Regions from separate parts of the Roseateles sp. NT4 genome, predicted to be linked through region 2. Evidence: predicted binding sites of a transcription regulator. Region 2 holds the regulator's gene; the other holds the start of a gene.
What was found. Region 2 encodes HrcA, which represses chaperone genes, less so after heat shock. Its sites were predicted from a motif close to TTAGCACTCNNNNNNNNNGAGTGCTAA; they were not measured.
Positions count from the first base shown of each region.

Region 1: the regulator HrcA is predicted to act here: its motif matches at 7,930-7,956, upstream of ACS5PN_RS19720 (co-chaperone GroES).

Region 1 covers NZ_JBPZGZ010000003.1:173,285-187,868, reverse strand. Annotated here, with positions in the region: gene ACS5PN_RS19755 (tryptophan halogenase family protein) at 1-673, shown strand, start outside; gene fusA (elongation factor G) at 1,032-3,050, shown strand; gene ACS5PN_RS19745 (glutathione S-transferase family protein) at 3,102-3,746, opposite strand; gene ACS5PN_RS19740 (hypothetical protein) at 3,821-4,870, opposite strand; gene ACS5PN_RS19735 (hypothetical protein) at 4,867-6,066, opposite strand; gene ACS5PN_RS19730 (isocitrate lyase/PEP mutase family protein) at 6,063-6,854, opposite strand; gene ACS5PN_RS19725 (helix-turn-helix domain-containing protein) at 6,956-7,822, shown strand; gene ACS5PN_RS19720 (co-chaperone GroES) at 8,041-8,331, shown strand; gene groL (chaperonin GroEL) at 8,430-10,079, shown strand; gene ACS5PN_RS19710 (MipA/OmpV family protein) at 10,157-10,990, opposite strand; gene ACS5PN_RS19705 (O-linked N-acetylglucosamine transferase family protein) at 11,020-13,155, opposite strand; gene ACS5PN_RS19700 (DUF1631 family protein) at 13,304-14,584, shown strand, end outside.
Region 2 covers NZ_JBPZGZ010000008.1:92,428-107,011, reverse strand. Annotated here, with positions in the region: gene ACS5PN_RS30580 (M56 family metallopeptidase) at 1-393, opposite strand, end outside; gene ACS5PN_RS30575 (BlaI/MecI/CopY family transcriptional regulator) at 393-779, opposite strand; gene rapZ (RNase adapter RapZ) at 962-1,876, opposite strand; gene recN (DNA repair protein RecN) at 1,873-3,567, opposite strand; gene ACS5PN_RS30560 (NAD kinase) at 3,582-4,448, opposite strand; gene hrcA (heat-inducible transcriptional repressor HrcA) at 4,516-5,523, shown strand; tRNA gene ACS5PN_RS30550 (tRNA-Ile) at 5,559-5,635, shown strand; gene ACS5PN_RS30545 (hypothetical protein) at 6,316-7,461, shown strand; gene ACS5PN_RS30540 (hypothetical protein) at 7,625-8,308, opposite strand; gene ACS5PN_RS30535 (hypothetical protein) at 8,352-8,897, shown strand; gene ACS5PN_RS30530 (hypothetical protein) at 9,032-9,328, shown strand; gene ACS5PN_RS30525 (hypothetical protein) at 9,318-9,764, shown strand; gene ACS5PN_RS30520 (hypothetical protein) at 9,779-10,081, shown strand; gene ACS5PN_RS30515 (hypothetical protein) at 10,096-10,233, opposite strand; gene cysC (adenylyl-sulfate kinase) at 10,232-10,789, shown strand; gene ACS5PN_RS30505 (sulfotransferase) at 10,786-12,378, shown strand; gene ACS5PN_RS30500 (energy transducer TonB) at 12,412-12,831, opposite strand; gene ACS5PN_RS30495 (hypothetical protein) at 12,951-13,157, shown strand; gene ACS5PN_RS30490 (ExbD/TolR family protein) at 13,166-13,597, opposite strand; gene ACS5PN_RS30485 (DUF1439 domain-containing protein) at 13,727-14,275, opposite strand; gene ACS5PN_RS30480 (sigma-54 interaction domain-containing protein) at 14,391-14,584, shown strand, end outside.

The DNA of each region.
Region 1 (14,584 bases), on a different contig from region 2:
CGACGCGCCCGAGGTGCTGAAGAAGAACGTCGAGGGCGAACTGCTGATCCAGCCGCGCGTCCTCAAGTTCACGCCCGGCCAGCGCCACAAGGTCTGGGAGCGCAACTGCATTGCCGTCGGCCTGGCCAGCGGCTTCATCGAACCGCTGGAATCCACCAGCATCCACCTCATCCAGCGCACCGCCATCCGCCTGATGCAGCTCTTCCCCACCGGCGGCATCAACCCCGCCGACGTGGCCGAGTTCAACCTGCAATGCGAGCGCGAGCTGATTCACATCCGCGACTTCATCATCCTGCATTACCACGTCACCGAGCGCAGCGACTCCAGCCTGTGGAACCATGTGCGCACGATGGAAGTGCCCGCCACGCTCAAGCACCGCATCGAGATGTTCCGCGAGAGCGGGCGCGTCTTCCGCCCCAGTGATGAGCTGTTCGCCGAGAATTCCTGGGTCCAGGTCATGATGGGCCAGGGGCTGATCCCCCAGAGCTACCACCCCGTGGCCGACCTGATGGGCAAGCAGGAGCTGAGCAACTTCCTCGGCGACATCCACACCAAGGTCTCGCGCACCGTCGCCGGCCTGCCCAGCCACCAGGCCTATGTCGAGCAGCTTTGCGCCCCCTACCGCAACGCGACGACGGCCCAGCTGGCGGCCACGCCGCTGCTGCGGGCTTGAAAGCCCCACAACAGACCCGACATTTCCAGGCATCGATAATTGCGCCCATCATGAAGCTCAACCACACGGCCCAAGCCCGCATCACTCCCTGAGGCGTCTTCGACCGTGTTCGGAAGGCGCAAAGCCTTCCGGTTCAGCCAACAGCAACCCCGGCAGGCTCGCACCTCCCGGGGTTTTGTTTTTCTGATCCCTGAGTTCAAACCATGCGTACCCGCACCTTCGACAAGCTGATCGCCACGATTCCCGAGCGCCGGAGCGCGGCTTTGTCGCGTCTGCGCTTCGGCGTCCTGCCTTTGCGCTAGCCCTGCCAGGTGGTTCCACCGGGGGCTGGCAACAGTCACCGCATCAGGAATCCACCATGAACTCGAAATCGAACAACCTTCGCAACCTGCGCAACATCGGCGTCATCGCCCACGTCGACGCCGGCAAGACCACGACCACCGAACGCATCCTGTTTTACACGGGCGAAAACCATCGCATCGGCGACGTCAACGACGGCAACACCGTCATGGACTACGACCCCCAGGAACGCGCACGCGGCATCACCATCCACAGCGCGGCCACGACCGTGCATTGGCAGGGCACGCAGATCAACCTGATCGACACGCCCGGGCACATCGACTTCAACATCGAGGTCAAGCGCTCGCTGCGCGTGCTCGACGGTGCTGTCGTCGTCTTCGACGGCGTGGCCGGCGTCGAACCCCAGACCGAGACCAACTGGCGCCTCGCCGACGAGTACCGCGTGCCCCGCATCGCCTTCGTCAACAAGCTGGACCGCACCGGTGCGGACTTCCTGCGCGTCGTTTCGATGATGCAGGAGCGTCTGGGTGCGCGCGTGCTGCCGCTGCAGCTGCCCATCGGCGCCGAGGCTGAGTTCCGCGGCGTCGTGGACCTGCTCGCCATGCAGGCCCTGATCTGGGACCGCGACGATGCCAAGGCGCCCCTGCGCGTGGCCGACATTCCTCCTGAGCTGATGAGTGCCGCCCAGGCGGCCCGCGCGCGCCTGGTCGAAGCCGTGGTCGAACGCGACGACGCGCTGCTGGACGCCTGGCTGCGCGGCGAGAGCCCGTCGGTCGAGACCCTGCGCGCCGGCCTGCGTGCCGCCACCGTCGCGAACGAGCTCGTACCCGTGCTGGCGGGCTCGGCCTTCCGCAACCGCGGCGTCGAGCCGCTGCTGGATGCCGTGCTGGCCTATCTGCCCGCGCCCGGTGAAGCACCCGGTGCGGTGGATACCCACGGTCCGCTGTCGGCCCTGGCCTTCAAGCTGACCGCCGACGACCACGGCGCCATGGTGTTCGTGCGCGTCTACAGCGGCACGCTCAAGCGCGGCGACACGGTCTTCAACGCCAGCACCGGCAAGGCAGAACGCGTGGCGCGGCTGTACGAGATCCATGCCGACCAGCGCGTCGAACGCGACGAACTCGTCGCGGGCGACATCGCGGGCGTCGTCGGCTTGAAGGACGTGCTGACCGGCCACACGCTGGCTGCCACCAAGGATGCGCCGGTGCTGGAAAGCATCGCCGTGCCCGAGGCCGTCATCGACGTTGCCATCGAAGCGCGCCATCAGGAAGGCACCGCGGCCCTGGCCAAGGGCCTGGGTGTGCTCGTCCGCGAGGACCCTTCCCTGCGCCTGCGCCAGGACGCCGACTCGGGCCAGACGCTGTTGTCCGGCATGGGTGAGCTCCAGCTCGAAGTCGCTGTGGAAAAGCTGCGCTCACGCTTCGGCGTGGAAGTGCAGGTGGGCCGTCCTCAGGTCGCCTACCGCGAGACCATCGCGGCAGCGGCCGAGGTCCATCACCTGCACCGCAAGCAAAGCGGCGGCCCCGGACAGTTCGCCGAGCTGACGCTGCGCGTGGCGCCCTTGGCTCGCGGCAGCGGCATCCGCTTCGCCAGCACCGTGGTGGGTGGCGCCATTCCGCGCGAGTTCATCCCGGCGGTCGAAGCGGGCATTCGCAAGGCTGCGCAAGCGGGTCCGTTCGCGGGCTACCCGCTGGTGGACTTCGAGGCCACGCTGGTCGACGGCAGCGCCCATGTGCGCGACTCGTCGGCCCTGGCCTTCGAGCTGGCGGCGGCGCATGCGCTGCGCGAAGCGGTACTGAAGGCCTCGCCCGTGGTGCTGGAGCCGGTGATGGCCGTTGAAGTCATCACGCCGGCCGAGGCCCTGGGCGACGTCATTGGTGACCTGCTGCGCCGGCGCGGCCATGTGCAAGGCCAGGATGCACGCGGCAACGCGGTCGTCGTGACGGCGCATGTGCCGCTGGAGAAGATGTTCGGCTACATCGGCCATCTGCGCGCCCTCAGCTCGGGCCGCGCGCAGTTCACGATGCAGCTGGACCATTACGCCGAAGTGCCGGCGCGGGCGGCCTTGGCCGCCTGAGCCAGGGATGGGGTGTGTCGGCCGGAACGGGCCGGCCGCCCCATCTTCTTTTCAGGCTGGCCGGGTGTTCACCGCCAACTGGGCGGCAAAGGCCCGCTGGTAGGCGGGCCGCGCCTCGGCGCGCGCGACATAGGCCGCCAGGCGCGGGAACTCGTCGAGCAGGCCCGTGGAGCGCAGCCTGAGCAGCACATGCACCATCATGAGGTCGCCGGCGCTGAACGCCCCGTCCAGCCACTCGGCATCGCCCAGCCGTGCCGACAGCTGCTCCAGCCGCGTGCGGACCCGGGCCTCGAGGATCGGCAAGCGCTCGGCGTGCCAGGGCTTGTCGCGCTCGAACAATCGGGCCATGGTCAGTTCCAGGATGGGCGGCTCCACCGTGCTCAGCGCGGCAAACATCCAGCTGACGGCCCTGGCACGGGCCTGGGTGTCCTCCGGCAACAGCCCCGGATGCTGCTGGGCGAGATGCAGCACGATGGCGCCGGTCTCGAACAGCGCCAGCCCGTCTTCCTGCAAGGTCGGAATCTGGCCGAAAGGGTGCAGCGCCATGTGCGCCGGCTCCTTCATGGCGCCGAAGGACACGAGACGGACCTCGTAGGCCTGGCCCAGTTCCTCCAGGGCCCAGCGGACGCGCGTGTCGCGCGCCAGCCCCTTGCCGCCGTCGGGTGAACGTTCAAATGCCGTGATCGTGGGGGTCATGGTGTGGCCTGCTGGGTGGGTGTACCAGGACGACGGATGGTGGGGGCTCGAATCGACATCCCGCATCCAAATATTCAGGCCGCGCGCGGCGCGTGAGCGGCATTCATGCGCCCGCGCAGGGCTTCGGCCTCGCCGGTCCGCCCCAGGGCCTCGGCCGCGCGGATGGCCAGCAGATAGGCCCGCCGCGTCGCGCGTTCCTGCAGATTGGCCTGGGCCCAGGTCCAGGCGCGCTGCGGGTCGCGGCCGGGGCCGAGGTAGAACTCGGCCGCGTGGTCGGCAAAGGCCTCGGGGTGGCGGCTCAACAGCATTTCGTAGCGGCGCCGCGCACCGGCGATCTCATCCCGGCCGCGAGCCTCCTGGCCTTGGCGGGCATGCAATTCGCCGAGCAGGGCCAGGGCTTCGGGCTCGTCGGTGTGGATGACCACGGGCAGCAGCCGGGCTTGCGCGGCCGCCAGGTCGCCGCGGGCCATGTCCAGCTCGGCCAGGTGGATGCCTGCTGCCGCGTAGGCAGGCACCAGGCGCAGCGCCTCGGCGTAGAAGGTCGCGGCCCGCGCCGCATCGCCCCCCTGCTCCGCCCACATCAGCCCGCGTGCAAAGGCGATGGTTGCGGCCGGGAAAGGCAGGGTCGTGTCGAGCGCTTGCAGCGCCTGGGCGTAGGACCGGTCTGCATCCTCCAGTTCTCCCAAGGCAGCCTGGGCCCGGGCCAGGGCACAGAGGCTGGCAAATCCGGAGCGTCGCGCCGCTTCCGCCTGCAGGCTCGGCAAGGCCAGGGCGGCGCGCCCGGTCGCCACCCACCACGGCGCACGCTGGGCCGGCGTGGCCTGGGCCGCCTCGAGCTCGGCCCCGGCCGCCGTGAAGCGGTGAGCCGCCATCAACGCCTGAGCGCGGCGCAGCCCGTCGGCGTCGGTCTTCGCGATGGCAGCGGCGCGGTCCAGCAGGGCGTAGTCGGCACTGAACTGCAGGCGCAGCAGCCACAGCTCCAGCGCAGCGGGATCGTCGCCCTGCTGCTGAATCTGCTGATCCAGATTGGCGAGGGCGATGGCGCCATCCGTCGTGGCACGGGGCTCGGTTGTGGCGCAGCCAGCCAGCAGGCAGGCGGCGGCAATCAGGGACAGGAATTTCATGGCGGGGACAGGAAGGGGAAGTCGACGGTGGAGTGCTCGCGATCGTCCTGGGTGACGCCGTCGTCGGCGACATCGGGCGTGCCGCGGATCAGCAGCGAGCGGAAGACCGCGTTGACGTTCTGCAGCGGTGTGCGCCCCCCGCAATCCGCGAGCGGCGGGCCGAAGGCGCTGCGCTCGACAGCGAGGTAATGCAGGCAGCGTGTCTGGCGGCTGTCCACCCAGAGGCGGTCGTCGGCCAGCAGCTCGGCCAGGCGCTGGTAGCGCTTGGGTGAGGCGTCGGCGGCATCGGCCAGCCACTGGTTGCCCGCCACGCCGTCGAAGCTGTCGTACAGCGCCAGGTTGCGGGCTATCTCGGTCGCGAAGCCGGGCCAGCCGGCCGGGTCGGCGCGGTTGTAGGCCTCCTTCAGCAGGTTGGCGATGTCGTCCTCGCCGACGGTGGCCAGCAGGGCGTTGCCGGTGAGGGCCCGCCCCATGCGGTCGATGGGTGGGCCGGGCGGCGGCATGCCCTGGTCGGCCGGCACGGCCTGGCGGCGTTCGGTTCGCCCCCAGACCGCCAGCAGCGGGCCGCCGGCGTTGACCAGTTCGAGATCCACCGACACGACCAGGGCCGAGGTCGTCCAGCCCGCCAGGAAATTGCGCGCCGGGCCACCCTGGGTTTGCTGCCACAGCATAGGAATGCGCTTCAGCGTCTCGGCGTCGAAGCGCCGGAAGCCGCTGGCATCCTGCGGGGCCTGGCCGGCCCGGATCGCGTCGCCCGCGGCGTTCAGCGCGCTGCGGGTGCCACGCACATTGTTGAAGTAGGGGTCGTCGCGCAGGCCGGCAAAGACGCGCATGCGTCCGTCGCGGCTGACGCGCCCCTTGGGTCTGCCCACGTCGCCCTTCAAGCGATCGCGCGAACCGGCCCAGCATTCGGCCAGGCCGGCCGTATCGAACTGGCAGACCAGCCTTGTGCTCGCCCCCGTGGCGCCGACCCGTGCGCCGCTGTCGACATGGAAGACGTATTGCACCTGGTCGGAGAAGCGCTTGCCGACGATGTCCATGACCAGGTTCAACCGCTTGCCGTCGGCCGAGGTCCAGGCCAAGAGATCACCGATGTCGGCTGCGGGGTCGGCGATGACGGTGGGCGTGTCGAGATGGTCGGCGGCCCGCGCGTTCAGGGCCAGCGCGGCGAGCAGGCAGAGAACCAGGCGCTTCATGAGAACAACCCATTCATCGCGTCGACCGCGGCCATGCCGGCCAGCTCATCGACGCGCCCCTGCTGCAGCGTCTGCGCGGCGATACGGCCCAGCAGCCCGTAGGCAGCCTGCGCCGGCGCGCAGCCCAGGCTGACGCGGCGCACCCCAACGGCTGCCAGGGCCGCGACGCTGGGCGCGCCGGGGTAGCCGGCATAGGCGTTCAGCGGTTTGTCGATGGCGCGGGCCAGACGGGCCAGGCCCCCCACATCGCCCAGGCCGGGCACGAAGATGCCGTCGGCGCCGGCCTCGGCATACAGGCGCGCGCGGCGCAGCCCATCGTCGAAAGCGTCGGTGAGAGGCGCGAGGAAGACGTCGGTGCGAACGTTGATGAAGAGGCCGAGCGAGCGCAGCGCCGCGATGCGCTCGCAGGCGATCTGCGGACCGACCGGCAGGCCATCGGCGCCCAGCCCGTCCTCGATATTGAGGCCGGCCACGCCCAGGGCCGCCAGCTGCCGGGCGAAGTCCAGCACCTCGGCGGTCGTCGCGCCCTGGCCACGCTCGATGTCCACGGTGACGGGCACGCTCACCACGCGGCAGATGCGCGCCACGGCGGCCAACAGCTTGGCGCGCGGCAGGCGCTCGCCATCGGCATAGCCGAGCGACCAGGCCATGCCGGCACTGCTGGTGGCGATGGCGGCGCTGCCGGCCTGCTCCAGCAGGCGCGCGCTGCCGGCGTCCCAAGCGTTGACGAGGACCAGGGGAGCGGGGCCCTGGTGCAGGCGATGCAGCAAGGCTGCTGAAGCGGTCATGGAGATCTCCGGCGAAAGGGTTGGCATGCCGCGCAGACTAGGCATCAGGGCATCAAAAAACTTGGCAAAAACTGCGATGCACCCATCGCTAAGATGCCGCCATGACCTCCCCTGCGCTCCTGCCGGCCGCGGCTCGCGCCTACCTGCCGAGGCAGCGCGGCAGCGGCCTGAAGCTGATGCACTGCCAGTGCCGTGCCGGTGCGCACGACCGTGCCCAGGACGAGGAACACGCGGCCTTCTCGATCACGCTGGTGGACCGCGGCCAGTTCACCTACCGCACCCGCGCCGGCGGCGCCGTGCTCAGCCCCGGCTGGCTGATGCTGGGCAATACCGGCGACGGCTATGCCTGCTCCCACGAGGAAAGCGATGGCACGGGCGATGACTGCACGGTACTGTCCCTGTCGGCGGAATTGCTGGACGACAGCCTCGAAGCCCTGGGGCAGGGCGGCGCCAGAACCCGCTTTGAGCGGGCCTGCCTGCCGCCCTCGCCCCGCGTGGCCGGACTCTTCCGCGCACTGGACGCCGATGCCGGCGAGGGTTTTGCACTGGAAGAGGCCGCGCTGTCCATCGTGGCCCAGGTGCGCCGAGCCTTGCTGGACGGCGAGGCCCCGGCCGCCATGCCGCGCCAGGACGAGCGCGCCCGTGCCGCGGCGCAATGCATCGAGGCGCGCAGCGCCGAGGCCCTCAACCTGGATGAGGTCGCCCAGGCCGCCGGCCTGAGCCCCTTCCATCTGCTGCGGGTGTTCCGCCAGTCCATCGGCGTGACGCCGCACCAGTACCTGATGCGCATGCGACTGATGCATGCGCTGCGCCTGCTGCGCGACACCCGCCAACCCGTGACCGACGTGGCCTACGACACCGGCTGGGCCGACCTGTCCAACTTCAACAAGGCCTTCCGCCGCGAATTCGGCTGCTCGCCACGCAGCCTCAGGAAGGCCGATCGGCGGCAGCTGCGGCTGGGGGTTTGAGGCTTTTCAGCCCGGTCGGCCGACCTTCGCCGGCAAGCTGGGGCAAGAAAAAGGCCATGCGCGGCAGGACTTGAATCGACATCCTCCGTCCCTATAATGCGTGTCTGCTAGCACTCAACGCATTCGAGTGCTAACGAAATCGGGCCGATTCCAGGGCCCCTTTTTTCAGCGCGCCGCGATGTCACGGCCGCTCCAGTTCCAACTCTCAAGGAGATTCCATGAAGCTGCGCCCCCTGCACGATCGCGTGATCGTTCGCCGTCTGGAGCAAGAAACCAAGACCGCCTCGGGCATCGTCATCCCCGACAACGCCGCCGAGAAGCCGGATCAAGGCGAAGTCCTGGCCGTCGGCCCGGGCAAGCGCAACGACAAGGGTGAGTTCGTGGCCCTGAACGTGGTCGTCGGCGACCGCGTCCTGTTCGGCAAGTACTCCGGCCAGACCGTCAAGGTCGACGGCGACGAACTGCTGGTCATGCGCGAAGAAGACCTCTTCGCGGTTGTGCAGAAGTAATGGCTTGCGGGACAGACCGAAGCGCGCAGCGCGAGCTCTGTCCCCAACTGACTCAGAGAATTCGACTCTGACCCCAATTTAAGTATCCGGAGAATCAAATGGCAGCAAAAGACGTGATCTTTGGCGGCGAGGCCCGTGCCCGCATGGTTGAAGGCGTGAACATCCTGGCCAATGCGGTCAAGGTGACCCTGGGCCCCAAGGGCCGCAATGTGGTGCTCGAGCGCTCCTTCGGCGCTCCCACCGTGACCAAGGACGGCGTGTCCGTGGCCAAGGAAATCGAGCTCAAGGACAAGCTCCAGAACATGGGCGCCCAGATGGTCAAGGAAGTCGCTTCCAAGACTTCTGACAACGCCGGTGACGGCACCACCACCGCCACCGTGCTGGCTCAAGCCATCGTCCGCGAAGGCATGAAGTACGTGGCCGCCGGCATGAACCCGATGGACCTGAAGCGTGGCATCGACAAGGCTGTGCAAGCCCTGGTCGCCCAGCTGAAGGCCGCCTCCAAGGCCACCACGACCTCCAAGGAAATCGCCCAGGTCGGCACCATCTCCGCCAACAGCGATGCCGACGTCGGCCAGATCATCGCCAACGCGATGGACAAGGTTGGCAAGGAAGGCGTCATCACCGTTGAAGACGGCAAGAGCCTGAACAACGAGCTGGACGTCGTCGAAGGCATGCAGTTCGACCGCGGCTACCTGTCGCCCTACTTCATCAACAACCCGGAAAAGCAATCCGCGATCCTGGACAACCCCTTCGTGCTGCTGTACGACAAGAAGGTGTCCAACATCCGCGACCTGCTGCCCACGCTGGAAGCCGTCGCCAAGGCCGGCCGTCCGCTGCTGATCATTGCCGAGGAAGTCGAGGGCGAAGCCCTGGCGACCCTGGTGGTCAACACCATCCGCGGCATCCTGAAGGTTGTCGCCGTCAAGGCTCCTGGCTTCGGCGACCGCCGCAAGGCCATGCTGGAAGACATCGCCATCCTGACGGGCGGCAAGGTCATCGCCGAAGAAGTCGGCCTCTCGCTCGAGAAGGTCACGCTGGCTGACCTGGGCCAGGCCAAGCGCGTCGAAGTGGGCAAGGAAAACACCACCATCATCGACGGCGCCGGCGCTGCAGGCGACATCGAAGCCCGCGTCAAGCAAGTGCGCATCCAGATCGAGGAAGCCACCAGCGACTACGACCGCGAGAAGCTGCAAGAGCGCGTGGCCAAGCTGGCCGGCGGCGTCGCCGTCATCAAGGTCGGTGCTGCCACCGAAGTCGAGATGAAGGAAAAGAAGGCCCGCGTGGAAGACGCGCTGCACGCCACCCGTGCCGCCGTTGAAGAAGGCATCGTCGCCGGTGGCGGCGTGGCCCTGCTGCGTGCCAAGCAATCCGCTGGCGAGATCAAGGGCGACAACGCCGATCAAGACGCCGGCATCAAGCTGGTCCTGAAGGCCATCGAAGCCCCGCTGCGCGAGATCGTCTACAACGCCGGTGGCGAAGCCTCCGTCGTCGTCAACGCCGTGCTGGCCGGCAAGGGCAACTACGGCTTCAACGCCGCCAACGACACCTATGGCGACATGATCGAAATGGGCATCCTGGACCCGACCAAGGTGACGCGCACTGCCCTGCAGAACGCCGCCTCCGTCGCTTCGCTGATGCTGACGACCGAGTGCATGGTTGCCGAGGCCCCCAAGGAAGAAGCCGCCGGCGGCGGCATGCCGGGTGGCATGGGCGGCATGGGTGGTATGGGTGGCATGGACATGTAAGTCCTCGCCCGGCGATCCATTCGCTGGAATGACAAAGGGGCTGCGCGAGCAGCCCCTTTTCTTTTGGCTTCTGAAACTCAGTCGCTCGTGGCCCGCGCCGCCGAGCGCGTCAGCGTGTAGGTCAGGCCGATGCCGACGGTGGCACCGGTGGTCTGGCGCACCAGCGGGCTGGCGCGGTTGGCCGCGCCCGCCACGCTGTCGATGCGGCCGATGGCAAACAGCCGCAGATCGGGCGTCAGCTGATGCGACACGCCGCCCTTGAGCCGCCATGCGATCAGACCCGAGCGGGCCGCATAGGCCGGCCGATCCGGCAGGACCTCGCCGGGCTCGACGGTGTAGTACATCGACCCGAGACGGCGATCGCCGAACAGCAGGCCGGCGCTGACGCCATAGCTCCAGCCCGCCAGCTGGCGCCGCTCCAGCGACAGCTCGGGCTCCAGGCTCATGCCACGGTGGTGGCGCAGGTCGCTGGCCTCGAACACGCCGCGCACCGGCACCTCGAAGCTCAGGCGGTTGGCCGCGTCGCGGCCGTTCAGATACCAGCGCGCCACCGGCCCGAATTCAACCAGCGACGGCAGGCGCGCCATGCCCTCGCGCGCCCGCAGCGACTTGCCGCCGGCGCTCAGCGAGCCCGCGAACGACACGTCCAGCTCGAAGCTCTCGGTGCGGATCGCGCGCAGCCCCGCGCCCTCGTTGTCGGCCCTCAGCACCTTGCCGCGGTAGACCACATAGGGCAGCACCAGCGTGCGGCTGACCTGCTGATCAGCACCCGGGTAGGCCTGCTGGGACAGCGTGCCGGCGGCCAGGCCCAGCTCCCACAGCGGCAGGTCCGGCTTGGCAGGGGCAGCTTCATCCGCATGCACGAAGGTGGCCGCGCAGGCCAGGCTGATTCCGAGGAGGCGACGCTTCATGGGCGAGGAACAGGTGGTGACGGCGCGCATCATGCCTGCACCACGGCCAGCCAGGCTGCGGCGAAGCGTTCGGTGTCGCACAGCGGGCTGGCGGCCATGCGCTGGCGCAGGCCGGCGCGCAGCATGGCCAGGCCCGGCCGATCGGCGGCCCAGCGCGCCGCCAGGCGCACATAGTCCGCCTCGTCCGCCGCCACCCAGTCCGCGGCCAGACCCAGGGCCTGCAGGAAGCTCAGCCCCTGGCGCGAGATCGGCGCTGCCCCGGGCAGGGTCAGCACCGGCACGCCCATCCACAGCCCGTCCAGCGTCGTCATGCCACCGCCATAGGGCAAGGGATCGAGGGCGATGTCGACCTGGCCAAAGGCAGTGAAGTAGTCGGCCAGCGAACCCGGCCCCTGCAGGTCCAGCCGCGATGCATCGCCCGGCCAGCGCTCCAGCAGCGCGGCGCGCCCGGCCTCATGCTGCAGGCCCGAGGTCTTCAACAGCAACCGGCTGCCGGGCACGGCCTCCAGCACGCGCGCCCACAGCGCCAGCACCTCGTCATTGAGCTTGTGCAGGGCGTTGAAGCTGCCGAAGCGGAGCGCCCCTTCGCGCACAGTCACCGCCGGCGCCTCGGCCGGTGGCGCATAGACCGTGAAGCTGTCGGGCAAGCGGTGCAGGGCTTCGACGAAACCCGCCTCGGCGCCCGACGGCAGCAGCCAGCGGTCGCCGATGAAGCCGTCGATGGCTGCCAGCCCGGTGCTGCCCGCATAGCCCAGCCAGCTGAACTGCCGCGGCGCGGGCCGGCGCGCGAACACGCCCAGGCGATGGCCGCCCGTGTGGCCGTTCAGGTCGACCAGCACGTCGATGCCATCGGCCGCGATGCGCTGGGCCAGGGCTTCGTCATCCCATCCTCCCACTTGCAGCCAGTGCGGCGCGGCCGCACGCAGACGCTGTGTCACGGCGTCGTCGGCACTCTGGCTGGCGTAGACGAAGAGCTCACAGCGCCGCGCCAGCGCCGGCAGCCAGGCTTCGGCCAGCCGCCCCACCGGATGGCTGCGCAGGTCGGACGACACCAGGCCGACGCGCAGCGGTCCTGGCGCACGCAGCGGCCGCACCACGGCCGGCGCCGCCACCACCTCACCCAAAGCCAGGGCCTCGGCCCGCAGTGCGGCCGACTCGTCGGCATGCCGCTGGCGATAGGCGCGCAGCAGCAGGCGGTCGCTGCGTGCCGTCGGCAGTGCCGGCTCGAGTTCGATGAGGCGGCTCAGCACGGCATCGGCCTCGTCCAGCCGGCCCTGCTGCTTCAGCGCATGCGCCAGATGGCCCAGCGCGCGAGGCGACGCCGGCTCATCCTGCAGCGCCTGACGGTAGGCCTGGACGGCTTCGGCATGCCGCCCCTCACGCAGGCGCAGCCCGCCCAGATTGGCCAGCAGCGCTTCCCGCCGCTCACCGGAGACGCCGGCGGCGAGGGCCGCCGTCAGCACCGCCTCGCCGCGTTGCGGCTTCAGCACGGCCAGATTGCAGGCGGCCTCGGCATGGCCGGCGTCAAGAGCCAGCACGGCCTCGAAGGCCTCCACCGCAGCGGCGGCATCGCCCGTTTGCTGCAGCAGATTGCCGAGATGGAAGCGGTAGCCGGTATCCGCCGGCGCCAAGGCAGAGGCCTCGCGCAGCCTTGCCACGGCGAGCTCAGGGCGTCCGGCTGCCGCCCAGGCCGTCGCGGCATGCCCGCGCAGACTCGCGTCGCCGGGCCGCGCCGCCATGGCCTGCTCGAAGGCCCGCCCGGCCTCCTCGTGGCGGTCCAGGGCCAGCAGCGCCCGCCCGCGGTTGCCCAGGGCGGCGACCAGGCCGGGCTGCAAGGCCAGGGCCCGGTCGAAAGCGGCCAGGGCCTCGGCGGGCTGAGCCAGTGCCAGCAGCGCATTGCCCAGGTTGTTGTGGGCGCCCGACAGCCGCGGCTGCAGGCTCAGCGCCCGCTCGTAGGCCGCGCGGGCGTCGCTCCAACGACCCCGCCCGGCCAGCAGGGCGCCCAGATTGGCCGCCAGTTCGGCGTCGCGCGGCAGCAGGGCCAGGGCCTGCTCCAGGGCCGGCAGCGCGTCCTCGCCCAGCATCTGCTGGGCCACGGACAGGGCCTTCCACAGGTCGCCATCCCGAGGGTTTTCAACGAGCAGGCCACGAGCCTGGGCGGCCATTTCGGCATGTCGTCCAGCCTGGAAAAGCGTGAAAAGGTTCTGAAGTGCAGCGTTTGCCATGCGGTTGAGGGGTCAGTAAGCGGGGGCAACACGTCGGGACGCACCAGCTCGGCGCCGGATAATCTCATTACGCACCTGCCTCGCGTCCATGCCTTTCAGCCCGCATCCTCATCAACTGCTAGACCACGCGCTGACCGAAGCCGGCCCGCTGGCGCGCGACCTGCTCAACAGCATGCAGGACGAGCTCGACGCCCAGCCCCAGCACTACCCGCTGCGCGAGGGCTGGCGCAAGGTGCGCGCGCATTTCGTGACCGACTTCGAAGGCAAGCTGATCGAGCTGCTGCAGGCCGGTCGCCGTGGCGAGGATCCCTTGCACCGCGCCCCCGCCCAGCTGGGTGGCCTGGAAAGCCTCAGCCTCGTCGACGAGCAACAGGCCCTGCAGGACGTGGCCATTGCCCACGTCACCAAGGCGGCCGAGGAAACCAGCCGGGCCGAGCTGCACCAGATCGGCAACTTCTTCGCCGCCCTGCGCGGCATCGCGCGGGCCCGCGAGCGCGACAACCCGCTGCGCCCCGCCCTGTTCGCCCACGCGCTGCATCATGCACTGGCCTCCAGCCCGCTGGGTGCCCAGGCCCAGTACGAGCTGATGCGCATCGCCTCGGCGCCGCTGGCCCGGGCCCTGAACCGCCTTTATGTGCAGGCCTGCGCCACCCTGCGCGCCGCTGACATCAGCGACATGGTGGCCTCCCATGGCCGCGCCCAGACCGACCCGCTGGCCCACCAGCGCCTGGCCGCTGCCCGCGGCATCGGCATGCGGCCCACCAACCACGGCACCCTGGACGGCCTGTCGCGCCGCGTAGACGCTGTCAATTCCAGGCCCCAGGGCCTGGTTTCGCACGGCCCCGTGACCCAGCGCGACCCGCTGGCCCCCGCGCCCTTCGTGCGTTCGACGGGGCCGGACATGCTGAGCCGGCTCTACGACCAGATCCTGGCCGACCCGCGCCTGCTGCCGCCGCTGAAAGCCTTGCTGGCGCGGCTGCAGATCGCCGTCGTGCGCCTGGCCCGCAGCGACGCCATGCTGCTGCGCCGCCAGGACCATCCCACCTGGGCGCTGCTGAATCGCGTCGCCGCCCACGGCATGGTGTTCGAGCGCGCCGACGACCCGCGCCTCGTCGAGTTCCTGCGCTTCATGGAGGGCGAGGCCCTGCTGCTCGTCGACGCGCCGACGCCGACCGCCCTGCTCTTCCAGCAGGTGCTGGCCCGCGTGGACGCCCATATCGATCAGCAGGCCCGCCAGAGCAGCGAACGCAATGCCGTCGCGCTGGCGGCGCTGGAGCGTGAGCAGTTGCGCAGCGACTGGCGCGAGCTGATCCGCGAGCAAATCGACCATCAGATCTCCGGTGCGCCGCTCGGGCCGCGCATGCACCGC
Region 2 (14,584 bases):
GCGAGCGAGGGCATCCAGTCGGGCCTGCCATTCGGTCGGCGCCGGCATGCTGCGTTGGCGCGCACGCCGCACCCAGGCGAGACCCAGGGCCAGTCGCCCCAGCATCAGCGCCGTACCCAGTGCCCATGCGGAGACCAGGGCCTGCATCTGCTCGGCCAGCGGCGGCAGCTCGCCGATGAACTCGGCCTCGGTGGGCGCGAGGTCCAGGCATTGCGCCAGCGGCAGGCCGAGGCACAGGCCCAGGCCGGCCGCACAGACGGCATAGCGCCAGCGCGCCGAGGCGCCGCGCATCAGCGCCAGCAGCAGGGCGACGGCCGTGCCGACGATGGCGCCCTGCCAGACGAAATTGACGAGGGCCCAGCCCCAGGCATTCATGGCGAGATCGAGGCTCATCAGGCTTCGTCTCCCTTGCCGGCCAGCAACTGGCGAATCTCGGCGCGCTCCTTGGCGCTGACGTGGCTCTTCAAGGCTGCCAGCACCAGGGCCTTGCCCGAGCCGGCGAAGGCCTTGCTGATGAAGTCCTTCATCAGCGATTGCTGCAGCTTGTCCTGGGCGTGAATGGGCGCGTAGCGCTGCGGGCGCTGGCTCTCGTCGCGGCTCAGCAGGCCCTTGCCGTGCATGACCTGCAACTGGCGCAGCACGGTGGCGTAGGTTGCGTCGGGGCGGTCGGGCAGCAGGGCCTCGTGCACCGCCTTCGCATCGGCCGGGCCCAGGCGCCACAACACCTGCAGCAAATCCAGCTCGGCCGCGGTCGGCTTCGTGGAAGAAGGAGAACTCATGGATTCAGAATAAACGTTCTAGAACTCATTGTCTAGAATATTTGTTCTGATCTTCTCGCGGGCCGGGCGACGGGCCGCTCCCTAGCCGGGCCGCTCTGGCGATGTGCTTGCCGGCCGATCCGGCGAGCATCGCCGTCCCCTCGGGGGGGCCGGCCAAGGTACTCCTTGGACGAGGGGCTTCGCTACCTTGCGTCGAGTTCTCGGTGGCGCTTGAGCACGTGACCGTGGTGGCTGAACTGGCGCGCCAGCATCTCGACCAAATAGACCGAGCGGTGCTGCCCGCCGGTGCAGCCGATGGCCACGGTCAGGTAGCTGCGTTGGTCGGCCGCGAAGTTGGGCAGCCAGCGCGACAGGAAGCCGGCAATCTGGCCCATCATCAGGCCGACCTCCGGCTGGGCCGCCAGATAGGCCGCCACCGGCGCGTCGCGGCCGTTCAGCGGGCGCAGCTCGCGGTCGTAATAGGGGTTGGGCAGCACGCGCACGTCGAAGACGAAGTCCGCGTCGCTGGGCACGCCATGCTTGAAGGCAAAGCTCTCGAACACCAGCGTCAGCTTGACGCCGGCGTTGGGGCCGACGAGGTCGGCCAGCCACGCGCGCAGCTGGGCCGGGCGCAGCTGGCTGGTGTCGATGACGGTGGACTCGGCCTTGAGGCCGTAGAGCAGCTCGCGCTCCAGCTTGATGGCGTCCAGCAGCAGGCGGTGGCCGTCCTCGGCGACACCGTCCAGGTTGCCGAAGCCGGTGTCGCGGTCCTCGCGCAGCGGATGAGGGCGGCGCGTCTCGGAGAAGCGCCGCATCAGCGCCTCGTTGTTGGCGTCCAGGAAGATGGACCGCACCGGCACGCCGGTTGCGCGCAAGTCCTTCAGCAGCGGCAACAGCATGGGCAGGGAGCTGGCCGAGCGCACGTCCACCGCAATGGCCACGCGGCGCTCGCCGCGCTGCTGCTCCAGGCGCAAAAAGTCCAGCAGCAGCTCGGCGGGCAGGTTGTCGACGCAGAAATAGCCGGCGTCTTCCAGCGCATGCATGGCCACGGACTTGCCGCCGCCGGACATGCCGGTCAGCAGCACCACGTCGCCGTGCAGGTCGGTATCCGTGCTCATGATTTGGCCTTGCGCGGCTTGGTGGCCGTGGAGGCGTCCAGCATCTCCTGTGCATGCGCCAGGCTGGTGGACGACAGGCGCTCGCCGCCCAGCATGCGGGCGATCTCGGCCACGCGGGCTTCGCCGGCCACCGGGGCGACCGAGCTGACGGTGCTCGTGCCCTGCATGGCCTTGGCGACGACGAGATGGCGGTCCGCGCAGGCGGCGACCTGGGGCAGGTGGGTGACGGCCAGCACCTGGCGCTGGCCGGTGGCCGAGTGGCCTAGCTGCTTCATCAGCCGGCCCACGGTCTCGGCCACGGCGCCGCCGATGCCGACGTCGATCTCGTCAAAGATCAGCGTGCCGGGTGCGTTGTCGGTCGCGGCCTGGCTGGCCGTCACGGCGATGGCCAGCGCGATGCGCGACAGCTCGCCACCCGAGGCCACCTTGGCCAGCGGCCGCGGCGTGCTGCCGGCATGGCCGGCAACGAGGAATTCGGCGGACTCTGCGCCAAAGCTCTGCGGGCCGTCCGTCGCGTTCAGCGCGATGTCGAACTGGCCGCCGGCCATGCCGAGCTGCTGCATGGCGGCCGTGACGGCGCTGGCCAGTTGAGGTGCGGCCTTCTTGCGCGCGCGGCTGGCGGCCTGGGCTTCGGTGTCGAAGGCCTGGCGTGCGGCGGCCAATGCGGCTTCGAGCTGGGCCGGGTCGCTGGCGGCATCGAGCTGGGCCAGTTCGACCCGCCATTGCGCCAACAGCGCGGGCAGCTCCTGGGGCTGGCGGCGGTAGCGGCGGGCCAGCGTCATCCAGGCCGACACGCGCTCGTCCAGGTCGGCCAGGCGGTTCGGGTCGAGATCGGTCTTGTGCAGATAGGCCGACAGCGTGTGGCTGGCGTCTTGCAGCTGGGCCTGCACGTCGCGCAGGGCCTGCACGGCGGGCAGCAGGCGGGCGTCGTGGTCGAGCACGCGCTCGAGCTGGTCCAGCGCGCCGCCGGCCAGGGACTGGGCGCTGGGTTCGGCCTCGTCCAATGCATCCAGGGCCGACTTGGCCGCATCGATGAGGGACTGGCCGTGCGACAGGCGGCCGTGCTCGGCGTTCAGCTCGTCCCACTCGCCTTCGGCAGGGGCCAGGCCGTCCAGCTCGCCGATCTGCCAGGCCAGGCGCTCGCGTTCGCGGAGCGCGTCGGCCTGCTGGCCCTGGGCCTTCTGCAGCGCCTCGGCGGCCTGCTTCCAGGCGGCGTGGGCGCGGGCGAGCGGCGCGGTGTCCAGGCCGGCAAAGCCGTCCAGCAGCTCGCGCACGGCGGCCGGCCGGGTCAGGCCCTGCCAGGCGTGCTGGCCGTGGATGTCCAGCAGATGGTCGGCCAGCTCGCGCAGCTGAGTGAGCGTGGCTGCACCGCCGTTGATCCAGGCACGGCTCTTTCCCGCGGCATCGATGACGCGGCGCAGCAGCAGCGTGGCGTCGGCCTCGAAGCCGGCCTCGTCCAGCCAGGCGCGCAGATGCGCCGGCGTGTCGAACTCGGCGCAGATCTCGGCCTTGGCCGCGCCCTCGCGCACCACGCCGGCGTCGCCGCGGCCACCGAGGGCCAGTTGCAAGGCGTCGATGAGGATGGACTTGCCGGCGCCGGTCTCGCCGGTCAGCACGGCAAAGCCGGGCTCGAAGTCGAGCTCCAGCGCGGGGACGATGACGAAATCCTTCAGGCTCAAGTGCCGCAGCATGGGTCAGGCTCTAACTAAACATACCAACGCAGTTTGCGTCGCAGGGTCGCGTAATAGCTCCAGCCCTTGGGGTGCAGGAAGCGGACTTGGTGCTGGCTGCGCCGCACGGCGATGGTGTCGCCGTGCAGCAGGCTGGCCAGGCTTTGCATGTCGAAGTTCACCGACGCGTCGCGCCCGGCGACGATCTCCATGCGCACTTCACCGAGGTCGGGCAGCACGATGGGTCGGTTGGACAGGGTGTGGGGCGCGATCGGCACCAGCAGCCAGCCGGCGATGCTGGGGTGCAGGATGGGGCCGCCGGCCGACAGCGCATAGGCCGTGGAGCCGGTGGGCGAGGCCACGATGAGGCCGTCGGCGCGCATATTGGCGACGAACTGCTCGCCGACCTCGACCTTCAGCTCCACCATGCCGGACGTGCCGCCGCGGCTGACGACCACGTCGTTCAGTGCCAGGCCCGAGAAGATGGATTCGCCGTCGCGCCAGACCGCGCCTTCCAGCATGGCCCGCGACTCGACTTCGTAGTCGCCCGCCAGCACCGGCGCCAGCGACTCGCGCCAGCGCTCGATCGGGATGTCGGTGATGAAGCCGAGGCGCCCCTGGTTGATGCCCACCAGCGGAATGCCGTGGCGGGCCATGTCGCGCGCAAAGCCCAGCATGGTGCCGTCGCCACCGATGACGACCGCCAGGTCGCATTGCCGGCCGAGTTCGTCATTGGACAGCGCGTCGTAGTCGGTCAGGCCGGTGTTGAGGGCGGTGTCCGCTTCCAGCGAGACGTCCAGCCCCTGGCTGCACAAAAACTGGGCAATCTCCTCCAGCACCGGCCTGATGCCAGGCGCTTGATGCTTGCCCACGATGGCGACATGTCTGAAGCGCTCGGCCATGCGGCAAATTACACCACAGGGGGTTTGCATATCCGGGGTGGAACAGCGCTGTCCATAGAATGCGGGCATGCTCGACGAGCGCTCCAAATCCCTGCTGAAAACCCTGGTCGAACGCTATATCGCCGACGGCCAGCCAGTTGGCTCGCGCACGCTGTCCAAAGCCTCGGGCCTGGAACTCAGCCCCGCGACCATCCGCAACGTGATGGCCGACCTCGAAGAGCTCGGCCTGATCGCCAGCCCCCACACCAGCGCCGGCCGCATCCCGACGGCGCGCGGCTACCGCCTGTTCGTCGACACCATGCTGACGGCCCAGCCCGGCCTGATCGGCGTCGAGACGGCCCAGCTGCAGCCCGACCAGCCCCAGCGCGTCATCGCCAGCGCGGCGCAGATGCTGTCCAACCTGTCGAGCTTCGTCGGCGTCGTCACGGCGCCCAAGAAGCCCAGCGTCTTCCACCACATCGAATTCCTGCGCCTGGGCGAGCGCCGGGTGCTGGTCATCCTGGTCGCCCCCGACGGCGATGTGCAGAACCGCGTCGTCTTCACGGCGCAGGACCTCAGCCAGGGCGAGTTGCAGGAGGCCAGCAACCGTCTCAACGCCGGCTACGCGGGCCTGACGCTGGAGGCCGTGCGCGAGCGCCTGCGCCACGAGGTCGACGCGCTGCGCGGGGAGATCGCCGGGCTGATGAGCGCCGCCGTGCAGGTCGGCTCCGAGGCCATGCAGCAGCAGGAAGAACGCGTCGTCGTCTCCGGCGAGCGCAACCTGCTGACCGTGCAGGACTTCAGCCACGACATGGGCAGTCTGCGCCGCCTGTTCGACCTCTTCGAGCAGAAGACCCAGTTGATGCGCCTGCTGGACACCTCCAGCCGCGCCGAGGGCGTGCGCATCTACATCGGCGGCGAAAGCCAGGTCGTGCCCTACGAGGAACTGTCCATCGTCAGCGCGCCCTACGAGGTCGACGGCCAGGTCGTCGGCACCCTGGGCGTCATCGGCCCCACCCGCATGGCCTACGACCGCATGATCCAGATCGTCGACATCACGTCGCGCATGGTCGGGCAGGCGCTGTCCCAGCGCTGAGCCCGGGCTGACTAGAATCCGCGCCTCCTCCCCGGGGGCCGTTAGCTCAGTTGGTCAGAGCAGAGGACTCATAATCCTTTGGTCATTGGTTCAAGTCCAATACGGCCTACCAACAAAATCAAAGACTTGCGCATGTTTTTCAGTTGTCGCGAGTCGTGAGTCTGGCGCCATGTAGCCGCCATGTAGCCAAATTGTCCAGCGCTCGTACATTGCTTGGGAGCGCCGGGTGAACTTGCCCTCGTCTAGCGCCCGCTTTCTGTCGAGTTGCCCCACTTGGGCGACGATTGAGTGCAGGGCGGATGCGAACTTCAAACGCCCCTCGGCCACGGCCGTACTTGCCTCCGGAAATCAAGCATCCGCTCCAGGCTGACCCGAGTCCTTCGACAATCGGACTGAGACTGAGTGCTATGGGGTTCAAGCGGTTCTTCGAATGCGCGAGAACCGTCGCTACTTCCCCATAATCGTTTCCCTCCACACCCACCGCATGGTGGATGCGGTATAGCGGCTCGGTGGCTCCGTCATTGGTGTTGATGTATTGGTCGCCACATCTAAGAAAGCACCATGTCACGAAGACGCAACCGTCTTTCGCCACCTTGATTCCGTGCCAGGAGCCAGCTCGAAGCTGGAATCCTCCAGATTCCGCCTGACCCCGCAAAAAGGGGAGGACCTTGATCGATTTGGACGTCCCTGGGCCGAATCAACTAGGCCATAACGCCGAGAGTTTGCTGAGGTGGTCGCCGTATCGAACGTCGTCAGAATTGGGGGGAACCTGAGTCTTTAAAGGAGGGAAGTATGACTTTGATTGCTGCGTTCGAGTTCCACGGTCAATCAGCGTTGATAGGCGACTTGCTGCTAACGCAGGACGGAAAATGGGGAAACCCACCGGCTACCCTGCCGAGTCGAGTTGACAACTTTCGCCCGCAACACAATTTCACAGTGGCGGGCCTTGAGCGCAAAATAGTTTTGATTAATGACCATTTTGCGTTGGCGTGGGCCTGTAACGATGTAAGGACCGCTCATCAAGTTATCGCCAAGATAAAGGAACTTGATAGAAACGGAACCCTCACATGGGATTCTATAAGCGACGCGATCGACTCCAACGAGAATTCAGACAAGGATCGACTTACCCTAATATTTCAACGTTTTGTTGATGGCAAGTTGGTGACGGGTAACTACGAGGCATACAGCCCGCCCGCGGAGAGATTTAAAACCTTCGCTAATGTTGTAGTGGCTGGCAGTGGTACGAACCACTTTATCAACCTACTTGGTATGCTCGAGGCGTCGGAAGCCGCTGAGTTTGAAAACTCTTCAGTCCCTCAGTACACGCCCTCTACCGAGGAGGTTAAACGAGCCAACTGGGAAGCGATGTGCACTCGCATGCTCGGTTTAATGACAATGTCCGAGCACCGGCAAGGTGACAGCGCTATGTCATTGGCTAAGCGGTACGGCGGCGGATACGAAATCGCGTATTTCGACGGAGAAAAATTCCGCCATTTCTCCGATTACTCTATTCAGCTTTGGGACGCGCAAGTAGACGGCGCGAATGTGTATGGCCCTCAGTTTCCAACGCTCATAACATCAACTCATTATCTTTTTGATCACCTCATCATAAAAGCTACGAAGCTGTTGTTTGGTGAGGATGGCCAAGTCAGTTCAAATCAGATCAACTTCGTTATAGCGCCCTTCGGGTCGCCGGGCTTTTCCGGCGACTGGGATGTCTTCGACCGTTATAGTCCGAGTGTTTTGGCTGTAGCGCACGTTATAGTGGTTAGGCTGAATGGCACCACCGAAAACTGCATATTGACCGAATGGGTTCCTGCAGGCGCCTCTCCGAGATCATCCGAAAGACTAATCGACGGGAAAATGGGTTTCTCGGTAGATAGATCGCTTCTACGGGAGTTCGCCACGGCCATGTTGAAACTTTTGCCGCCATGCTGAAGTTTCTAGCTCCTCTCGTATGCGAAACAGGAACGCCCTCTACCACTGAAGTAGGGTTGCGACCTTGCAATCTACGCGAAGACGTAGCCAGAGCCGATGATTGCAAGTGCTCGGTACCCGAGGCGTTAAGCAGGTAGGAGCCTGCTTTCGTTGATCCGTCGCTTCAAGGGATCGTGCTCGATACCCGGCCTGGCGGCTCGACTAGCAGTTGTGCATTCGACTCGGGCATCCGATGCTCGTCGCCATGAGCGAGCGGGACTACTCGATTCGTACAGTTATTGACACGAGTCCGAGGCGAAGCCGGCTGCGCCGTCTCCGCGATCTGGCTCCGCCAGTCGAAGCGCCGGGCCTGGACCTGCGGCCGCTCACTGCTCCAAACATGGCGCACGTATTCAACGATCCACGTGCGTAGGTCTGCGGTTTGCGTCGAAGCGCCCAGCGTCTCGACCCCGAAAGGCCGGGGCTGCATGGCATCGCCATAACGTCCCAGGTCGCTGGGCGCGCGCATGGCGAGCTTGATTGCGGCTTCGCGCCCGATGCCCATGCCGCCCTGCGCGCGGCAGTACGCCTCCCAAGCCACGGTCTCGCGCGCGTCACCTTCGCGTTGAATTTGCTTGTTGGCGGCTCGATGGGCGCGCTGCAAATGCTCCGGGGCTTCTTTCGGCAAGCAGGGAATGCGTCGCAGCTCGCGCCAAACGCCCACGGGAGGGCAGCCGATGGACTGGAACTGCCGAATGCCCCAGGGGGCGCACCAAGCCTCGACGCGCTTGGCGCTCTCGATGGCCAACTTGCCCTTGAGGTCGCCGCCATCATCAGTTTGCGTGCTGAAATGTTGAGCAGAAATCATTCACGGTCCGCATAGAGCACGTTTGGCATCTGAGGAGGCGAAGTTGCTGCAAAACGACTGGATTGAGAGCGTCAGAGGGCACTTCGCCATCGCTGCTGTTGGCGGATCCACGTTGATGAGTCAGTCTGGCGAAGGCCGAGTTGACCGCGCACGCTTGTTCCTCTTGAAGCATATGCCGCTAGCAAACCTAGCCTCACTCTCAGCGGACGAGTTCGCTCAAGCTCTGAACGCGAAGACCACCGCACTCGCAAAGGATCTGCCAAGGCCGGACGATGGAAAGCCGAACTGGGGTGCTGCACGGAAGGTCTTAAACATCTACCTCCGCATGTGCGTGATGAACAAGGACTTGCACCCGGCCTTCAAGCTCGCAGCCGTGGAGCCATTTCTAGAGGTGCCACTTGATCGTCAAGTGGTCGCAAAGCTCGACGCCGCTGGCGGAACTAAACACGCGAAGACATTCAAGATCAAGACCCTCTCCCCGGCCCTCAGCGCCGAGCTACAGGCAAACGCGCTCGCAGTTTCCAAGCGCAAAGGCCGACATCGGTACGAGCTCGATGTTCTGTACTGGAACCAGCAACCAGATGCCTAGCCCTTCGCTGGAGCCGACTCACGCCGGCATGGCACATGGCCCGCGAGGCGCTGTGGTTCATCATCCGCCTCACAGGCCAAGTTTCATACCGGCGCTCGCGGCTCAGCTCAAACGCTAGGCCCTACACCCATCCCATGCCCGATTCATCGACACATGGCGTGAGCACTGCCAAGGGCGTCTTGGTACTCGTTGCCGCTTTGCTCGTCATGGTTGCTTGCATGGTTGGCTACTGGTCGTACCCGTTCCCCAATGGGAAGTACCCTGACGTTTTGGGGTTCATTGCCTTGTTCTTCAAAGAAGCTCTGCTGCTGGCATTCTTTGCGGTCACCACTCTGTTTGTGCTCGTGGTGGCGTTTGTCGGCGCCGTGCTTCGGCTGGCATCTAGGCTTAGGGCCGCCATCCCCGTACTGGCTACACACCTTGACCATTGAATTGCCCCACGTGGACAAAGTCCCTCCAACGCAGCGGCTGCGGGTCATCGCTTCAATATTTGGCGTCACCCTTCTCGTCGCTCTAGTGACCGTTGTGGCGGCCATCGTCGATTCAGGCAAAGGCTTTTGGTTTCTAGCAATCGCTGGGTGCCTTTTTACCGTGCCGTTCGCGATCTCTGCCTGGCATGGCAACTTCTTCGGCAAGGACGATGGACCACGCACTCCCATGGAGTGGTTGCAATTCTTCGCTGGGAGCGCAGTCCTGAGCGGCTTCTTTGTGGCCATTGATGTTGCGATCAAGCATCCGGGGCTGAGTCTTGTATTTACGCTCGGAGCGCTGGCCATGACATTCATTGCGCTTCCGAGCGCCGCGAGGGCCTGGCTGCTGGAAATCCTTTCAGCGCGCGAGCGCCAGGCGGAAAGCGACGCGTCTTAGCTCCTCGCGCCAGCATGAGTCAGCCTGACGATACCCGGCCGCCACCAACCAGCACCGCCGGCGGCGGCCTGCTGTGCGTTGCCATCGGGCTCTATCTGCTTGCCGGAGCCGCGCGAGCCTTCTCCGGCATTTGGCCGTTCTTTCTGCCGCCGCAGTTGGACGCAATCGCCGCGTTGCTTTCATGGCTGCCTGAGCCTTACGGAACCTATGCGGCCGGCGCGGTGGTCGGGCTCTTGGGCATTGGTGCGGTTGCAGGCGGAATCGCTCTGTGGACCAAGCCCGCCATACGTACGGACGAGGGCTCGCCGAAGGCCTGAGAGCAGTCCGTTGCTCAGGCCACAGCGCGCAGCGACGTTGCGGCCTTGGTGGCATCGAACTCCACGCCCACAGACAGCACCGCCGGCGCGGTGAGACGCGTCGCGGCGATGGCCGCCGAGCCTGCCGCGCGCTGCCCGACAATCCGCCGCATGACGTCACGACCCATACCCGATGACCGCGGCGGCGAACCATCGCCGCGCGCCTCAGTGCTCTGGCTGACCGGCCTGCCCGGCGCCGGCAAGTCCACGATCGCACAGGCGGTGTGCCGCCAGCTGCGCGCCGCTGGGCAGGCGGCGGTCGTCGTCGACGGCGACGATCTGCGCCGCGGCCTGTCGAGCGACCTCGGTTTCTCCGACCGCGATCGCGCCGAGAACGTGCGCCGCGCCGCCGAGGTCGCGCGGCTCATGACCGACGCAGGCATCACCGTCGTCGTCGCCCTGATCTCGCCGTTCCAGGCCGACCGCGACCGGGCCCGTGCGAGGTTCGAGCCGGGGCGCTTCGTCGAGGTCTTCGTCGACACGCCGCTCGCGGTGGCGGAGGCGCGCGATCCGAAGGGCCTCTACCGGCTTGCGCGCAGCGGCGCGCTTGCGGGCCTGACGGGCGTCGACGGCCCCTACGAGCCGCCGGCGGCCCCCGAAATCGTCGTCCGTACGGTCGACGAGCCGGCCGAGCAGGCAGCGGCGCGTCTCGTCGCGAGACTGGCATGAATCGCCCCGTGTCGAGCGATCCGCTGCGCGGGCTCAAGCCTGCCGACGTGCAGCAGCTGCGCCGCGCCACGCAGGCGCTGGAGGCGGGCGACCGCACCTACGCGGAGCTGCTGCTGCTCGATCTGGCGCGCAGCGCGCCGGATCACCCGGAGGTCTTGCGTCTGCGCGCGGTCTGCCGCGCCGGCAACGACGACTGGGCAGGTGCAACGCAGGACCTCGCGAGCGCACTCGCGCAGCGGCCCGAGGACTTCGACCTCCGCTCGCAGCTCGCGGCCGCGCAGGAGCACGCGCACGACCATGCTGCGGTGGTTGCGACGCTGCGCGAAGGCGAGGCCTACGCGACGACGTCGGCCGACTGGCTGGGGCTGTCGTTCGAGCACGACAACGCCGGCGAGCCGGCGGCGGCGTATGGCGCCGTGCAGCGCGCCGTCGCGCTGGACCCGGCGGCGCCGCTCGCCCGGTTGCAACGCGCACGCTGCGCCACGGCGCTTGGCCATGGCGATGTCGCGGCCGCGGATTGCCGGCACCTGATCGCGCGCGGCGAGCTGGTCGCGCACGCGTGGTGGATGCTGGCCGACCTGAAGGTCGTGCCGATGACCGCCGACGAGCTGGCGCAGCTCGAGGCGAAGGCCGCCGCGCCGCCGGCAACGATGCAGGCGGAGGAGCGGTTGCTCCTGCGCTTCGCCCTCGGCCATGCGCTGGAGAGCGCGGGCCGGCACGCCGACGCGTTCCGGGTCCTGTGCGCGGCGAACGATGCGGCGCGCGCGTCGCGGCCGTGGGACACCGCGGCGTTCGCGCGTTATGTCGACTCGATCCGCGCCGCGTTCGCCGGCGCACCGCCGCCACCGCAGGACGGGCCGGGGCGCGAGGTCATCTTCCTCGTCGGACTGCCGCGGTCGGGGACGACGCTGGTCGAGCAGATTCTGGCGAGCCACTCGCAGGTCGAAGGCGCGAGCGAGCTGCCTTACCTGCCGCAGCTGCTCGACGCCGAATCCCGGCGGCGCGGCAAGCCGTTCCCGGCCTGGGTGGCCGATGCCAGCGACGCTGACTGGCGGCGGCTCGGCGACGCCTACTTGCGGGCGAGCGCGCGCTGGCGTGCCACCAAGCCGATCGCCACCGACAAGCTGCCCGAGAACTGGCTCTATGCCGGCGCCGTGATGCGCATGCTGCCCGGGGCTCGCATCATCGACTGCCGCCGCGACCCGGTGGAGACCGCGTGGTCCTGCTACAAGCAGCTCTTCGGGCCGGGCATGGTGCACTTCACGTACAGCTTCGACGGGCTCGCGGCGTACTGGCGCGCCTACGATGGGCTGGCCCGCTTCTGGGCCGAGCGCTACCCGGGCCGCTTCGTCGTGCAACGGTACGAAGACCTCGTTGCCGACCCGAACGCCGGCATCCACGCGCTGCTGGCCGCCTGCGGCCTGGACTTCGAGCCGGCCTGCCTGCGCTTTCACGAGACGGCGCGCGCGATCCGCACGCCGAGCGCGCTGCAGGTGCGACAGCCGATGCGCGTCGCGTCGACGCCGGGGCTGCGCTACGGCGCGCTGCTCGATCCGCTGCGCGATCGTTTCGCCGCGACGGGGGGCTGATCAGCCCGCCCGGTGGCTACAACGGGGTGCGGCTCAACCGCCGCCGCTCGCCCCACTTGCCGCCGGCGCCACCGTCTCCAGCCGCCACACGAACTCCCGTGTCTTCTGGCTGTAGACGGCCTTGCCGTCCTTGAGCGCCGGCACGAAGCGGCATTGGGCGGCGATGAAGCGGCTTTCGGTGTCGAGGATGGCCGACTTGCTCGAGCGCACCACTTCGGCACCGGTGACCACACCCTGGTTGGAGATGGTCAGCAACAGCAGCACGACGCCTTCATGGCCGGCCTGTTCGGCCGCCTTGGGATAGGTCGCGGTTCCGCACGTGCCGTCGATGAGCTTGGGCGGCGCATCCGGCTTCGGGAACTTCAGGTTGGAGACCGGCTGCGCCACAGAGGGCAGGGCGGCCAGGGCGAAGAAGGCGGCGCTCAGCGCGTCGAGCACATAGCTGGATTTCATGCGGTCTGTCTATCCACAACATTTGCTGGAGATTTGCTCTCATTCATGTTGCCATAGGCGCCTCTGGCGCTGCCGCGGCGAACAAGTCTGGGCGGAGCCTGCACGACACGGAGTTCCGTATGCTTCATCCCATCATCGAGTTGTTCGCCACCAAGGCTCAACGGCTTGAAGCGCAGGGCGACCCCGCCGGGCTGGACGATGCAATCGCGCACCTGGCGGCCTGGATAGAGCGATGTCGCAGCCGCCTGTCGGAGGAGGACATCGCGGTGCTGGGCGAGGTGGGCGCCCTGCTGTACCGCGAAGGCCAGCAGAGGCGCGGCCAGTAGGTGGACGCCTAGCTGCGGAACTGCTCGTTGCCCGCCACGCCCAGCTTCTTGACGTTGTGGCTCTGGGCCGAGGCCATCACGGCGGCGAAGGCGCCGTAGTCCGCCAGCTTGCTGGGCTTGATGTGCACCTCGGGCTGGGCGGCCTCGGCCAGGGCGCCCACCTGCTGCATCCGGGCGTCGACCTCGGCGCGGCTGGCCAGGACCTGGTTGTCCCAGTAGACCGTGCCGTCGAAATCGATGGCGACCATGTGCACGACGGGCCGGGCCTGGGTCTTGTCGCCAGGCCCGATGTTCAGGCCGATGGAATGCAGCTGGGCCGGGATGGTGATGATGAACATCACCAGCAGCACCAGCATCACGTCGATCAAGGGCGTCGTGTTGACGTCCATCAGAGTCTCGGCATCGCCGCTGCCCGGCATCGTTGCAATGTTCATTCCCATATCGGTCTCCCTCAGGTGGCTGCCATGCGTCCGCCGCGACTGGCGGTCGCTGAGGCCCATGATGCCCAGCAGGCGGCGGGAAGACAACCGGGGCCGGGAGCCTGTGGCGAAACGCCATCGCCGGGACTCTCAGGGGACGAAGCTGATCCTCAGCTTGCCATTCACCACCTTCACGTCGCGCACCGTCAACTTGGCCAGCGCGCCCTTGGTGGTGTGGGTGTCCAGGGTGTAGACCGGGTGCGACTTCAGCTGCGCGCTGATCAGGCTCGGCCCGCGCAGCTTGACGAGGGCGGCGTACTCCTCCGGAAAGCCGGCCAGCTCCAGCGTCGTGATCTGCAGGTCGTCGAGAAACAGCTGGCCCTGCTCCGGCACATAGCGCGGCCGGCCGGCAAAACCGACGCGGCCGATGCGCTCGCGCGTGCCCAGCACGACCTTGGCGTCGGCGGTGATGCCGATGTGGTCGTCGCCCTCGGTCAGCACGACGACGGGGTTGGACAGGTCCAGGCAGGCAATGAGGAGCTTGCAGTGGTGGGTCGGGAAGCGCGGCGCGATGCGTTCCTGCAGCTCGGCCCGCTCGATGTCGAGATGGCCGTCGGAGATGCGGCTGAGGACGGTGCAGGTGGCCAGCGAGACGGCGGCAACCAGCAGGGCAGCGATGGCGACGAAGCGACGGGTCATGGGGCTGAGTGTGACGCTTGCGCTCGCCCATGCCGCAGGTCACCGCGCCAAGCGCATATGCATCTGCGCAAAGCGGCGTTCCCTCTTTGCGGGTGGCTGCCTAGAGTGCCGGCCAATGACACGCCTGCTCACCTTCCCCGACTCCCAGCACCAGGTGCTGTCGATCCGCGCCAAGGCGCTGGTGTTCGACGACCCGGCGTCGCGCGCGCTGCTGGCCCAGGCCGAACGCGTGGCGGCGAGTGACGCCACCGTCCTCATCATCGGCGAGACCGGCACGGGCAAGGAGCTGATCGCCCGCCACATCCACAA